DNA from 2 places in the Streptomyces sp. NPDC006296 genome. Region 1 is predicted to be linked to the other one. Evidence: riboswitches for the same ligand, from Rfam matches in the RefSeq annotation. Region 1 holds a riboswitch; the other holds the start of a gene.
What was found. A riboswitch is a leader RNA that binds a small molecule or an ion and turns the genes downstream of it on or off. The one in region 1 is predicted to bind thiamine pyrophosphate.
Positions count from the first base shown of each region.

Region 2: it holds a riboswitch for thiamine pyrophosphate, as region 1 does, so the genes downstream of both, ABZ172_RS15990 (thiamine ABC transporter substrate-binding protein) here and thiC (phosphomethylpyrimidine synthase ThiC) in region 1, are expected to answer to the same signal.

Region 1 covers NZ_JBEXRT010000034.1:25,929-33,078, forward strand. The annotation lists gene ABZ172_RS22430 (DUF5326 family protein) at 1-48, shown strand, start outside; gene ABZ172_RS22435 (helix-turn-helix domain-containing protein) at 336-1,103, shown strand; gene ABZ172_RS22440 (SsgA family sporulation/cell division regulator) at 1,205-1,642, shown strand; gene ABZ172_RS22445 (YibE/F family protein) at 1,705-3,060, opposite strand; TPP riboswitch at 3,132-3,265, shown strand; gene thiC (phosphomethylpyrimidine synthase ThiC) at 3,258-5,144, shown strand; gene ABZ172_RS22455 (DUF805 domain-containing protein) at 5,496-5,852, shown strand; gene ABZ172_RS22460 (hypothetical protein) at 6,051-6,800, opposite strand; gene ABZ172_RS22465 (metallophosphoesterase) at 6,979-7,150, opposite strand, start outside.
Region 2 covers NZ_JBEXRT010000019.1:92,671-99,820, forward strand. The annotation lists gene ABZ172_RS15975 (Rossmann fold nucleotide-binding protein) at 1-379, shown strand, start outside; gene ABZ172_RS15980 (ABC transporter ATP-binding protein) at 543-1,580, opposite strand; gene ABZ172_RS15985 (iron ABC transporter permease) at 1,583-3,196, opposite strand; gene ABZ172_RS15990 (thiamine ABC transporter substrate-binding protein) at 3,232-4,326, opposite strand; TPP riboswitch at 4,399-4,513, opposite strand; gene rlmN (23S rRNA (adenine(2503)-C(2))-methyltransferase RlmN) at 4,778-5,884, opposite strand; gene ABZ172_RS16000 (phosphatidate cytidylyltransferase) at 6,265-7,150, opposite strand, start outside.

The DNA.
Region 1 (7,150 bases):
TTTGTCGTCCGCGCGTTCATGTCCTCGTCCGAGCGCGGCGGCTGGTAAAGGAGCGGACCCGCCACGTGGTCACGCTGCGTACACGGAACGCGTGACGGGTCACCTGTGCGGCGATTAGCCCAGCGGAGCTAAGTCGAGGACGAAACCTCACTCGTGACTGAACGTGCGGATACAGTGACATATCGCTGCCGCCAGCTGGGAAATGACGGTCTGTCACCATCCCGCCCAGTGGTTTGTGCGACCGTCCGGTCTTCGGACCCCAGGCTCGCGGCGGGCCCGTGGGGGCGGCCCCTGCGGGAGGGCCGAGAGCCCGTCACCATGCCCGGGGGTGACCTGTGACCACGGCATCGAGTACCGCTGTCCCGACGTTGATCGGTTCGGTTCAGCGGGCGTTGAGACTGATGGAGGCCGTGGGCGCCCATCGCGACGGGGCCCCGGCGAAACAGCTCGCCCGTGAGGCCGGACTTCCCCTCCCCACCGCCTACCACCTGCTGCGCACCCTGACCCACGAGGGATACCTCCGCAGGGAGAACGGCGTCTTCCTCTTCGGTGCGGCGGCCGAGCGCCTGGGCGGAGGCCACGCCGCCCCGCGGCCCGGCGTGATCGTCGACTCGCTCGCGCACTGGGCGCACGTCGTCGGGGCGCCCGTGTACTGCGCGTTCTACAAGGACGGCGAGATCGAGATGGTCGCGGTGGCCGACGCCCCCGCCGCCCCCGCGGTGCGCGAGTGGGCCTCGTTCCGCGAGACGGGCCACGCGCACGCCCTCGGGCAGTGCCTCCTGGGGCAACTGGACGAACGTGCACGCGAGGATCACCTGGACCGCCACCCCGTCCGACCGCTGACCCGGCACTCGCTGAGGGACCGTCAGGCGCTGCTGAACCGCCTGCGGTCGATGAAGCGGACGGAGCCCGTCGTCGAGCGCCAGGAGTACGCCCTGGGGACGGTGTGCGCGGCCATTCCGATCACTGTCGGTTCCGCTGTCGCGGCCATGGCTGTTTCCTTCCCGGTGCACCAAGAGGAACAGTTGCTCCCCGCAATCGAACAACTACGCTGTGAAGTCACCACCCTCTTGCGCTCGTTCGTGTTCTCTATCAGTATCTGAAAAATCACTCCTTGTGATCTGCTATCGCGTGCATCACGATGGCGTCAATAGGGCCATGGGGGATCATTCCTGGCCAGTTTCATCTACTGCGGGGTTGAACGATGCGCGAGTCGGTTCAGGCAGAGGTCATGATGAGCTTCCTCGTCTCCGAGGAGCTCTCCTTCCGTATTCCGGTAGAGCTCCGGTACGAGGTCAGCGATCCGTATGCGATCCGGATGACTTTCCACCTGCCCGGTGACGCCCCCGTCACCTGGGCATTCGGCCGTGAGCTGCTGCTCGACGGTCTCAACAGCCCCAGTGGTGACGGCGATGTGCACATCGGCCCGATCGAGCCCGAAGGGCTGTCGGATGTACACATCCGCCTTCAGGTCGGCGCGGACCGGGCGCTCTTCAGGGCCGGCACGGCACCTCTCGTGGCCTTTCTGGATCGGACGGACAAGCTGGTTCCACTCGGGCAGGAGCACACGCTGGGTGACTTCGACGGCAATCTGGAGGAGGCGCTGGGCCGCATCCTCGCCAAGGAGCAGAACGCCGGCTGACCGCGAGGACACGACCGGACACCGGGGACGGCGACCCGGATGCCCGCATCCGGTCTCCCGGCTCACGCCTTGCGGCGTCGGCCCCTTCCGGTGCGCGCGGGTGCGGGAGCTCCGGCTTCCGCACCGGGCCCGGTGCGGTCCGCGGAGACCACCAGGGCGGCGAGCGCCGTCGTCACCGGCACCGAGGCGACCAGCCCGATCGAGCCGACCAGCGTCCGTACGATCTCCTCCGCCACCAGCTCGCTGTTGGCCACGGTGCCCACGCTGCTCTGCGCGATCGAGAAGAGCAGCAGCAGAGGGAGCGCCGCGCCCGCGTAGGCGAGCACGAGCGTGTTGACGACCGAGGCGATGTGGTCGCGCCCGATCCGGATGCCGGCGCGGTAGAGCCGGCGCACTCCCATCGCCGGGTCGGCCTGGTGCAGTTCCCAGACCGCCGAGGTCTGGGTGACGGTCACGTCGTCGAGCACGCCGAGCGATCCGATGATCACACCTGCCAGCAGCAGGCCGCTCATGTCGATCTCCGGGTACAGGCCGTGGATGAGGCCGGTGTTGTCGTCGGTGTTCCCGGTCAGGCCGGCCCAGCCGATGAAGAGCGAACCCAGCAGGCCGATCAGCAGCAGCGAGATGAGTGTGCCGATGACGGCCACGGAGGTGCGGGCCGTCAGTCCGTGGCAGGCGTAGAGGGCGATCAGCATGATCGCGCTGGCCCCGATCACCGCGACGACCAGTGGATTCGAGCCCTGCAGGATGGCGGGCAGGATGAACAGGGTCAGCACGCCGAACGAGACGGCGAGCGCAATCAGGGCCATCAGCCCCCGCATCCGGCCCACCACGACCACCGCCACGGCGAAGATCCCGGCGAGCAGCGCCATCGGCAGCGTGCGGTCCACATCGGTCACCGAGTACTGCAGGTCCCGGGGGGCGTCGGGCGCGTAGGCCACGACCACTCCCTGGCCCTCGTGCAGTTGACGCGTGGAGTCCGGCTGGACGACCTCGACGAAGGTACGGCCCCGGTCCTTGCCGCTGGTGACCTCGACCGTGGCCTTCTTGCACTCCCCCGACTGCTCGTTGACGGCCTCGCGGCCGGACGGTGTGGAGGTGTCGCCGGTGGGCGGCACCTGCGAGGCGTTGACGTCGGCGCAGTCGACCGGGACGACCTTCGCCACCCGCCCGTCCTGGGTCTGCCGGTCGAACCCGACGCCCGTGCGCTCATGGGCGGGAGCACCGCCCGGCCAGAGCGCCACGAGACCCACCAGGACCGCGGTCGCGAAGGGGATCACCACTGCCGCGATGACCTTGCGCAGGTGCTTGGACACGGGCGCGGCCGGACCGTGGTGGTGCGTGTGGGCGTGCACATGGCTCTGCGTGCTGCCTGCCGCGTGGCCGGGGGATTCGGGGGCGCTTCCGGGGGACGTCACCCGGCGATCATCCCAAGAACCGGGGAGGCCCTCTGGCCAGCACGCCAGGAGGGAGGCTAGCGTGGAGCCACATCTGTACACGCGGGAGCTCGGAGCACCGGGCTGAGAGGGCGCTGACCTCCGTATATCCGTACGGGACACGCTGCGTCGACCGCCGAACCTGTTACCGGGTAATGCCGGCGTAGGGAGTAGGTCTCATGACCACAGCGGACGCACGCACGCCTGCCTCGATGCAGAACGCGCGGAACGCACGGAATGCGCAGATCCCGGCGGAGGACGCGGCCCCGGCGGACGGCGCCGGCGCGGAGGCCGGCGGGGCCGGGAGGTCCCTCGGCTGGCACAAGGGGTACGTCCAGGGCTCGCGCCCGGACCTCCGGGTGCCGGTCCGTCAGGTGCACCTCACCAACGGCGAGGACGTGACGCTGTACGACACGTCCGGGCCGTACACCGATCCCGCCACCGACACCGATGTCCGCCGCGGGCTCGCCCCCCTGCGGGAGAACTGGATCATCGCCCGGGGCGACACCGAGGAGTACGCGGGCCGTCCCGTGCGCCCCGAGGACGACGGGCTCAAGCACACCTCGCCCCGGGGAGGCTCCCCCTCGCGCGAGCGCAGCCGGGAGCCCGGGGAGGGGCTGCGCAACCTCGACGCGGTCTTCCCCGGCCGTCCGCGTCGGCCCCGGCGGAGCCGCGACGGCCGTCCGGTCACCCAGCTCGCCTATGCCCGGCGCGGGGAGATCACCCCGGAGATGGAGTACGTCGCGATCCGCGAGAACGTCGCTCCCGAGGTCGTCCGGGACGAGATCGCGGCCGGGCGGGCCGTGCTGCCCGCCAACGTCAACCACCCGGAGATCGAGCCGATGATCATCGGCAAGCGGTTCCTGGTGAAGGTCAACGCCAACATCGGCAACTCCGCGGTCACCTCGTCCATCGAGGAGGAGGTGGACAAGATGACCTGGGCCACGAAGTGGGGCGCCGACACGGTCATGGACCTGTCCACCGGCCGCAACATCCACACCACCCGCGAATGGGTCCTGCGCAACTCGCCCGTGCCGATCGGCACCGTGCCGCTGTACCAGGCCCTCGAGAAGGTCGACGGCCGGGCCGAGGAACTGACCTGGGAGATCTACAAGGACACCGTCGTCGAGCAGGCCGAACAGGGCGTCGACTACATGACGGTGCACGCCGGCGTCCGGCTGCCGTACGTCCCGCTGACCGCCCGCCGCAAGACCGGCATCGTCTCGCGGGGCGGTTCGATCATGGCGGCCTGGTGTCTGGCGCACCACAAGGAGTCGTTCCTGTACGAGCACTTCGAGGAGCTCTGCGAGATCCTCGCCGCCTACGACGTGACGTACTCGCTCGGTGACGGGCTGCGCCCCGGATCGATCGCCGACGCCAACGACGAGGCGCAGTTCGCCGAACTCCGGACGCTCGGCGAGCTCAACACCGTCGCCAAGCGGTTCGGCGTCCAGACCATGATCGAGGGTCCGGGACATGTCCCGATGCACAAGATCAAGGAGAACATCGACCTCCAGCAGGAGATCTGCGAAGAGGCCCCGTTCTACACGCTCGGCCCGCTGACCACCGATGTCGCGCCCGCGTACGACCACATCACCTCGGGTATCGGGGCGGCGATGATCGCCTGGTGGGGGACGGCGATGCTCTGCTACGTCACGCCCAAGGAGCACCTGGGGCTTCCGAACCGCGACGACGTGAAGACCGGCGTCATCACCTACAAGATCGCCGCGCATGCGGCCGACCTCGCCAAGGGGCACCCCGGGGCGCAGGCGTGGGACGACGCACTGTCCGACGCCCGGTTCGAGTTCCGCTGGGAGGACCAGTTCAACCTGGCGCTCGACCCGGACACGGCACGGGACTTCCACGACGAGACCCTGCCCGCCGAGCCGGCGAAGACGGCGCACTTCTGCTCCATGTGCGGGCCGAAGTTCTGCTCGATGAAGATCTCGCACGACATCCGGCGCGAGCACGGTGCCGAACAGGCCGAGATCGAGGCCGGGATGGCCGAGAAGTCCAGGGAGTTCGCGGCCGCCGGGAACCGGGTCTACCTGCCGCTCGCGGACTGAGCCCGGCACCCGTCCGCCGGCCCTCCCGGCGGACGGGTGCGCGTGTCCGCGGCGGTGGCGTGCCGCCGGTACGGCAGTCGCCGGGCAGCGCCTCCGGGCGCCTCACGGGGGGTGTCCCACCGATGAGGGTGTGTCAGTGGTCGGGCTGTTTTCCCTCCACCTGTGGCGCTCTGACGCCTTTTCGGCGGACATTTGGAGTCGGTAAGGACACGGAACAGTGCCAGGTGGATGTACGTTTCGGCGGACGTCTGCCCTGACTTGACCGTTTCCTTATCTTCGTCTTACCTTCCGATTTGCTCGGCGAAACAGTGTGTGCGCTCCGAACGGGGGCGCCAGGGGAGGGGAAGCGCAATGAACTGGTATCTGGCAGTGCTCAAGAACTACGCGGGCTTCAGCGGGCGGGCGCGCCGCAAGGAGTACTGGATGTTCGTACTCTTCAACTTCATCGCGGCCGCCGTCCTGTACGCCCTCGGGCTCGCGATCGACTCGCAGATCCCGTACCTCATCTACGTGCTGGCGGTGCTGATCCCCGCGCTGGCCGTGGTCGTCCGCCGACTGCACGACACGGGCCGCTCCGGCTGGTGGATCCTGATCGGTCTGGTCCCGCTCGTGGGCGGCATCGTCCTGCTCGTCTTCATGTGCATCGAGGGTGTGCGTGAGCCCAACGAGTACGGCGCCAACCCGAAGCTCGCGCCGCACGGCGTCTGAGCTTCACCGGGGGCGACGGAGGGATCCGGCCGGGCCGGGTGCGTCCAGGAACGAACAGCGAGGCCGGGGTGGCGTGAGCCGCCCCGGCCTCCGCCGTCTCCGCCCGCACGGCGGCTCCCGTCCGGCGGGCTCCCGCACGGCGGGCTCCCGGCCCGTGGGCCCGCAGGCCGGGTCACTCCGGTGGGCCCGCGGACCGGTTCACTCCGGCCGGTGCTCCGGCCCCCCGAAGTCCGGGCTGCTGTACCCCATCTTCGGTATCCGGTCGGCGGAGCGGTACGGCGTCCGCGCGGCGGGGCCGGCGGCCGGGTCCGCCAGCGCGTCCCGCAGGAAGGGCAGGATGCCGCGCTCCAGCAGGGCGTGGCGCCAGGCCTCCCGGGCGCGCGCCACGTCCTCGGGCAGCTCGTCCTCCTCGTCCACGGCGGGGAGCGCGGTGGAGCCGTTGCGCAGGGCCGTGACGAGCAGCCCGACGGCGGCGGCGAGGGTGGCAGCGGCGGCGACGGCGGCGAAGAACCAGCCCGCGGCGACCATGCTGCCGGCGACGGCGGGAGCGGGATCCAGCGCCTTCAGGGAATAGCCGATCAGCAGGAATATCAGGGCGGCCGTGGCCGCGAGGAGCGGAGCGAGCACGGCGATGACCGCGAGGGTGCCGGCGCCCTCCGGAGCCGTCTCCTCCGCGGCCGGTCCGAGCACGGACGTGCGGGCGTCCGGATCCTCCGGTCCACGCAGCTCGGCCCGGACCTTCACGTAGTGCTCGTACTCGGTGGAGGCGGCCGCGGCGATCAGGGGCGTGGCGTCGAGCACCATCGTGCGCAGCTGTTCCGGGTTGAGGCGGTTGCCGACGCCGTCCGGATCCGGCCGTGCCTGAGCATGACGCAGTGCGTCGGCGAGGATCCGCTCGTACTCGGGTCGGTCCTCGGCCAGCAGGTGCGGAGCGCTTTTCATGTGCATCCCCCGATGCTCCGTCGGGCCCGACCGGCCGAGCGGCGGACGATCAGGCGGAAACGGAGGAGAGCCTGCTACTGATACGCCGATGGTAGAGCGCCTACGCGGGGGCGTGACAGGGGGTTTCCGGAAATTGGCCCGGCCACCGGTGGCCGGGCCGCGGCGGGTCCTCCCCCGGCACCCATCAGGCGGGCAGCGGCAGTTGGACGACCAGCAGCTTTCCGGCCATGGTCACTCCGCCGTCCATGGCGATGGCGAGCCCGTCCGCGTAGACGTGCGGGCCGTCCACCACGGGCCGCGCGGCGTCCTCGCCGTCCTCCGACCCGACTTCGCCGAGCAGGTACGGGATGGGGCTG
Region 2 (7,150 bases), on a different contig from region 1:
GGGCGGTGCCTCGGTCGCGATCCCCACGTGGTTCTACGGCCACGAGCCGCCGAACGCCTTCGCGGACCACATCGCCAAGTACTTCACCAACGCCCTGCGCGAGGACGGGCTGCTGGCCCGCTCGACCGCAGGTGTGATCTTCCTGCCGGGCGCCGCCGGGACCGTGCAGGAGATCTTCGACGACGCGACGCCGAACTACTACGGGTCGCGTGGCGAACCCACCCCGATGGTGCTCGTCGGCCGTGAGCACTGGACGCGGAAGCTCCCCGCCTGGCCGCTGCTGAGCGCGCTCGCGGCGGACCGGCCGATGGAGTCCCGTATCGCGCTGGTCGACACGGTGGAGGAGGCGGCCCCGGCGCTCGCGCGGCTGACGGGCTGACCCCGCCCGGTGCCCGGGACGGGCGGGCGTCGAGCGCGTCGGCGGGTGCCTTATGGCCGCCCCGGGCCGCTCCGTACCGCTCGGGGGCACGGGGGCCGTGGACCGCGTCCGGGGAGGCGCGCGGCGGAGACGGTAGCGCCGGTGCCGGCCGGTCGCCGGGCCGCTATCCGCGTGCTTCCCGGGCCGGCGGCAGCACCACCGTCTCCGCCGGGTCGAAGGTCACGCCCACGACGGCACCCTCCTCCGGGGTGTCCCGCAGCCCGCACTCCGCGTCGAGGGGCGGGCCGTCGACGGGGTGCAGGGTGACGGTGACGTGGTGGCCGCGGAAGGTCCGCGCGCCCACCGTGCAGCGCAGGCCGTCCTCCGGCCCGGTGATCCGCACCCCGCCCGGCCGCACCAGCAGCTCGGCCGCGCCCTGGGGCGAGCCCTCGGGCACCGGCACCTTGCCCCAGACCGTGTCGGCGGCCGTACCGGTGACCGTGGCGCCGACCAGGTTGTCGAAGCCGAGGAAGCGGGCCACGAAGGAGGACGCGGGCCGCTGCCACACCTCCAGCGGGGTGCCTGCCTGGGCGATCCGGCCGTCGCGCATGACCACGACCCGGTCGGCGAGCGCGAAGGCCTCGCCCTGGTCGTGGGTGACGGCGAGCACCGTGGTGCCGAGCCGGCCGAAGAGGGTGCGCAGTTCGACGACGAGACGTTCCCGCAGGCTCCGGTCGAGCTGGCCCAGCGGCTCGTCCAGCATCAGCAGCTTCGGACGGGGCGCCAGGGCACGGGCGAGCGCCACCCGCTGCTGCTCGCCGCCGGACAGGGTGGCGACGGCCCGCCGCCCGGCCCCCGGCAGGCCGACCAGGTCGAGGAGTTCACCGGCCCTGCGGTCCCGCTCGGCGCGGGGGACGCCGTGCATCCGCAGCCCGAAGGCGACGTTGGCGCCGACGTCCCGGTGCGGGAAGAGCTGGTGGTCCTGGAACATCAGGCCCAGCCCGCGCCGGTGCACGGGCAGGGACGCCTGGTCGGCGCCGTCCAGGAACACGCTCCCGCCGTCCAGGGGCTGCAGTCCGGCGACGGCCCGCAGCAGCGTCGACTTGCCGCTGCCGCTCGGGCCCAGGACGCAGACGGTCTCGTGGTCCGCGACCTCCAGGTCCACGGCGTCCAGGGCGGCCCGGTCGCCGAACCGGACGGTGGCCGACTTCACTGCCAGCATCTCTAGAACTCCCCGGATCGGTCGGTGCGGATACGTTCGAGCAGGAGCAGCGACACCGCGCAGACGAGCATCAGGATCGTGCTGAGGGCCATCGCCTGGCCGTAGTTGAGCTCCCCGGAGCGTCCCAGCAGCCGGGCGACGGCGACCGGCAGCGTGGGGTTGTCGGGGCGCGCGATGAACACGGTCGCCCCGAACTCCCCGAGCGACACGGCGAAGGCGAACCCGGCGGCCACCAGCACGGCCCGCCGCACCAGCGGCAGGTCCACCTCGCGCCAGGCCCGGAGCGGCGAGGCGCCGAGCACCGCGGCGGCCTGCCGCAGCCGTTCGTCGACCGCGCGCAGGACGGGCAGCATGGTGCGCACGACGAAGGGGACACCCACCAGGGCCTGGGCGAGCGGCACGAGGATCCACGACGTCCGCAGGTCGAGCGGCGGCCGGTCGAGGGTGATCAGGAAGCCGAACCCCACGGTCACCGCGGACACGCCGAGCGGCAGCATCAGCAGGGCGTCGAAGCCCCGCACCAGCCGGCCGGCCCGCCGGGTGAGCGCCGCCGCGGCGAGTCCGCCGATCACGAGGGCGACGAGGGTCGCGACGAGGGCGTAGCGCAGGGAGTTCCCGATGGCGTCGAGCGGCGGCACCAGGAAGGTGGAGCCGTTCGCGTCGGCGGACTGCAGGGCGCGGTAGTAGGCGGCCCCGTAGCCCTCGGAGGTGTCGAAGGAGCGCTCGACGAGGACGCCGAGGGGCAGCAGGACGAGCAGCAGCACGGTGAGCAGCACCCCGCCGAGCAGCGCCCGCTCCCCCGCCCCGCGGGGCGGCCGTGCGGTCTGCGCCGGGTCGACGAGCCGCAGCGCCGTCTCGCGGCGCCGTACGGTCCACGCGTGGACGGCGAGGATCCCGCCGACCGCGGCGAACTGCACCAGGGTCAGCACGGCGGCCGTCGGCAGGTCGAGGAGCTGGGCGGTCTGCCGGTAGATCTCCACCTCCAGCGTGGAGTAGCCCGGACCGCCGAGGATCTGGACGACCCCGAACGAGGTGAAGGTGAACAGGAAGACCATCAGCGCCGCCGCGGCGACCGCGGGGGCCAGCGCGGGCAGGGTCACGCGCCGCCACGCGGCGAGGCGCCCGGCGCCGAGCACCCGCGCGGCCTCCTCCTGCCGGGGGTCGAGCTGGGACCAGAGTCCGCCCACCGTCCGCACGACGACCGCGTAGTTGAAGAACACATGGGCGAGCAGAATCGCCCACACGGTGGTGTCGAGCCGCACCCCCCAGAGCTCGTCGAGGAATCCGCCGCGTCCCAGCAGGGCGAGGAACGCCGTGCCCACCACGACGGTCGGCAGGACGAAGGGCACGGTCACCACGGCCCGCAGCAGCTGCTTGCCGGGGAAGGCGAAGCGGGCGAAGACGTAGGCACCGGGCAGCGCGACCAGGAGGGTGAGCGCGGTCGAGGCGAGGGCCTGCCAGGTGGTGAACCGGAGGACGTCGAGGATGTCCGGCCGGCTCAGCACCGCACCGATCCGGCCGAACCGCCAGACGCCGTCCGCCTTCAGCCCCCGCCCGACGATCGCGGCGACCGGGTAGGCGAAGAACAGCGCGAAGAACGCGACGGGCACGGCCATGAGGCCGAGCCGGGTCGCGTTCCCGCGCCGCGCGGCTACTTCACGACGAGCGAGGACCACGACCGGACCCACTGCTCACGGTTCTGGGCGATCTTCTCCGGGGCGACGGTCGCCGGCTCGTCGACGGTCGCACCGAACCTCGTGAACACCTCCGGCAGCTTCACGTCCGCGGTCACCGGGTTCACGAACATGTTCAGCGGCATGTCCTCCTGGAACCGCTCGCCGATGAGGAAGTCCAGCAGCGCCTTGCCGCCCGCCGCGTTCCTCGCACCGTCCAGCAGACCGGCGAACTCGATCTGGCGGAAGCAGGTTCCGGTGGCGACCCCGGTGGGGGCCTCGGTGGGCCGCGGGTCGGCGTAGAGCACCTCGACCGGGGGGCTGGAGGCGTAGGAGACCACGAGCGGACGGTCGGCCTTGGCCTTCCTGCCTCCCGCGGAGCCGGAGAACTCCTCGTTGTACGCCTGCTCCCAGCCGTCGACGACCTTGACGCCGTTGTCCTTCAGCTTCTTCCAGTAGTCCTGGTAGCCGGTCTCGCCGTGGGCGGCGACCGTGCCGAGGAGGAAGCCGAGCCCGGGCGAGGAGGTCGCGGCGTTCTCGGTGACGAGAAGGTTGCGGTAGGCCGGCTTCAGCAGGTCGTCGAAGGTCTTCGGCGGGTCGAGCTTCCGGTCGGCGAAGTACTTCTTGTCGTAGTTGACGCAGATGTCGCCGGTGTCGACGGGCGTGACCCGGTTCTTCCCGGCGTCGAGCCGGGTGCCGGCCGCGACGCGGTCCAGGCCCTTCGCCTCGTACGGGGTGAACAGACCGTTGTCGAGGGCGCGGGAGAGCAGTGTGTTGTCGACGCCGAAGAACACGTCGCCGCGGGGCGAACCCTTGGTCAGGATCTCCTGGTTGAGCGCCGCACCGGCATCGCCGCTCTTGAGCACCTTGACCGTGTAGCCGGTCTCCTCGGTGAAGGCCTTCAGGACGGCGTCCGAGACGTTGAACGAGTCGTGGGTGACCAGGGTGACGGTCTTGGAACCGGCCCCCGTGCCGCCGGAGGCCCCGTCGCCGGAGCCTCCGCAGCCGGTGAGCGCGGTGACACCGAGCGCGGCGGCGAGCGCGGTCGCGGCGCAGGTCGTGGTGGTCCTCATGATGATTCCTCCTGGAGATGACCAGGAAGAGACGCGGCCCCGCCCGCTCGGTGAGCGGGCAGGGCGCAACAGCTTGAGTAAGGTCCGAACTTCCTACCCGGAATGACCCGGGCGAGGTTCAGAGGGTCTGCGGCCGACCTTCTCGGTGCCGCACTCTCAGCGCTGTGGCGCTCCCCTGTCGGAATATGGAGTTGTTTCCGGGCCAGGCTACACCGGCCGGATCGCACCGGACCGGCCGGATCCCGACGGGATCGGGCCGGACCACCCACGGGTTCGGGCCGGATCACCACGGGTTCGGCGGGATCGTCAGGGACTCGACGGATCCCGGCGGAGCGGCGCCGGGCTCGGGCCACCGGACGTGGGCCGGACGGTTAGCTGTGCGGCCCGGCCGCCGGGGCTGTCCGGTGCGTCGGCTGCGGGCCGGAACCCGCCGTCGCCGTGCCGCGGCGTCTCAGCGCTCGGAGGCGGCCAGCTGCCCGCAGGCCCCGTCGATCTCCTGGCCGCGGGTGTCCCGGACCGTGACCGGCACCCCGTGGGCCGCGATGGCCTCCACGAACGCCTTCTCGTCCTCGGGGCGCGAGGCGGTCCACTTGGAGCCCGGGGTCGGGTTCAGCGGGATGAGGTTGACGTGCACCCGCTTGCCCTTGAGCAGCCGGCCCAGCCGGTCGCCCCGCCACGCCTGGTCGTTGATGTCGCGGATCAGCGCGTACTCGATGGAGATGCGGCGGCCCGACTTCTCCGCGTACTCCCATGCCGCGTCCAGGACCTCCCGGACCTTCCAGCGGGTGTTCACGGGCACGAGGGTGTCGCGCAGTTCGTCGTCCGGCGCGTGCAGCGAGACCGCGAGACGGCACTTGAAGCCCTCGTCCGCGAAGCGCAGCATCGCCGGCACCAGACCGACCGTGGACACCGTGATCCCGCGCTGCGAGAGCCCCAGGCCGTCCGGTTCCGGATCCGTCAGCCGGCGGATGGCCCCGACCACCCGCTTGTAGTTGGCCAGCGGCTCGCCCATGCCCATGAAGACGATGTTGGAGAGCCGCGCCGGCCCGCCCGGGACCTCGCCGTCGCGCAGCGCCCGCATGCCGTCCACGATCTGGTGCACGATCTCGGCGGTCGACAGGTTGCGGTCGAGCCCGGCCTGCCCGGTCGCGCAGAACGGGCAGTTCATCCCGCAGCCCGCCTGGGACGAGATGCACATCGTCACCCGGTCCGGATAGCGCATGAGGACCGACTCGACGAGGGTGCCGTCGTGCAGCTTCCACAGCGTCTTGCGGGTGGTGTCGTCGTCGCAGCTGATGTGCCGCACGACGGACATCAGCTCGGGGAACATCGCCTCGGCGAGCTTCTCGCGCGAGGCGGCCGGGATGTTGGTCCACTCCGCCGGATCGTGCGCGTACCGCGTGAAGTAGTGCTGCGACAGCTGCTTGGCGCGGAAGGGCTTCTCGCCGGTCGCGGCGACTGCTTCCTTGCGCTCGTCGGGCGTGAGGTCGGCGAGGTGCCGCGGCGGCCGCTTGGCTCCACGGGGCGCGACGAAAGTGAGTTCTCCGGGCTTAGGCATGGTTCATCCAGTGTCGCAGACACGCCGAGGTGCCCCGGGCCGCCGAGGGACCGGGCGGACGGGAGCGCCGCAGGCCGGCACCCGGAGGCCTTCCACCGGCCCGGACTCGGCCGGGACCGGAGACGGGCCGGAGCGGGCTCGTGACATGGCCCGTACACGGTCCGGGTGCGACCGGCACCGGCCCGGCGACGGCCCGGGAAGGGCCCGGGCCGGTGAGCCCTGGGTGCGCCCGGTGGGGACAGCGGTGGGGACAGCGGTGGGGACAGCGGTGGGGACAGCGGTGGGGACAGCGGTGGGGACAGCGGTGGGGACAGCGGTGGGGACAGCGGTGGGGGCCGTCGCCCCGGGCGACGGCCCCCGTACGCGGATCCGGCCGTCCGTCAGCCGGATCCCACGAACACCACCAGCAGCAGCCAGACGACCGGCGCGCTCGGCAGGAGCGAGTCGAGCCGGTCCATGATGCCGCCGTGGCCGGGCAGCAGTGTGCCCATGTCCTTGATCCCGAGGTCCCGCTTGATCATGGACTCGCCCAGGTCACCCAGCGTGGCGCTGGCGGCGACCGCGAGGCCCATCAGCAGGCCCTGCCACCAGGTCCCGCCGTCGATCAGAAACTCCATGCAGAGCGCGCCGGCCACCATCGCGAAGCCGACCGCGCCGAAGAGGCCCTCGCGGGTCTTCCCGGGACTGATGCGGGGGGCCAGCTTGTGGGTGCCGAAGCGCCAGCCGACGGCGTACGCGCCGGTGTCGCTGACCACGGTCAGCAGCAGGAAGGTGAGCACACGCCAGGCACCGTCGTCCGCGGTGAGCATCATCGTGACGAACGTGGCCAGGAACGGGACGTAGAACACCGCGAAGACGCCCGCCGTGACGTCCTTGAGGTAGCCCTCGGGGGGCTGCGTCATGCGCCACACGAGCACCGCGAGCGCCGTGAAGGCCATGGCGACCCAGGCGCCCTCCGCCTCCCGCACGTAGCCGGCGACCACCATCGCTGCGCCGCCCACGGCGAGGGGCACGAGGGGGGCATCGATGCCCTTGCGCTCCTTGAGGCGGGAGGTGAGCTCCCAGAGGCCGACCACGACCGCCAGCGCGACCACGCCGACGAAGACGGCCTTGACGATGAAGAGGGAACCGACGACGAGGGCGCCGAGACCGACACCGACACCTATGGCGGCACGGAGGTCACGCCCCGCGCGCTTCTTCTGCGGCGGGGGTGGCATCGGGGTCGGCATGGGCTCCTGCGGCTTCTCGTCACGGAACAGGGGGCCG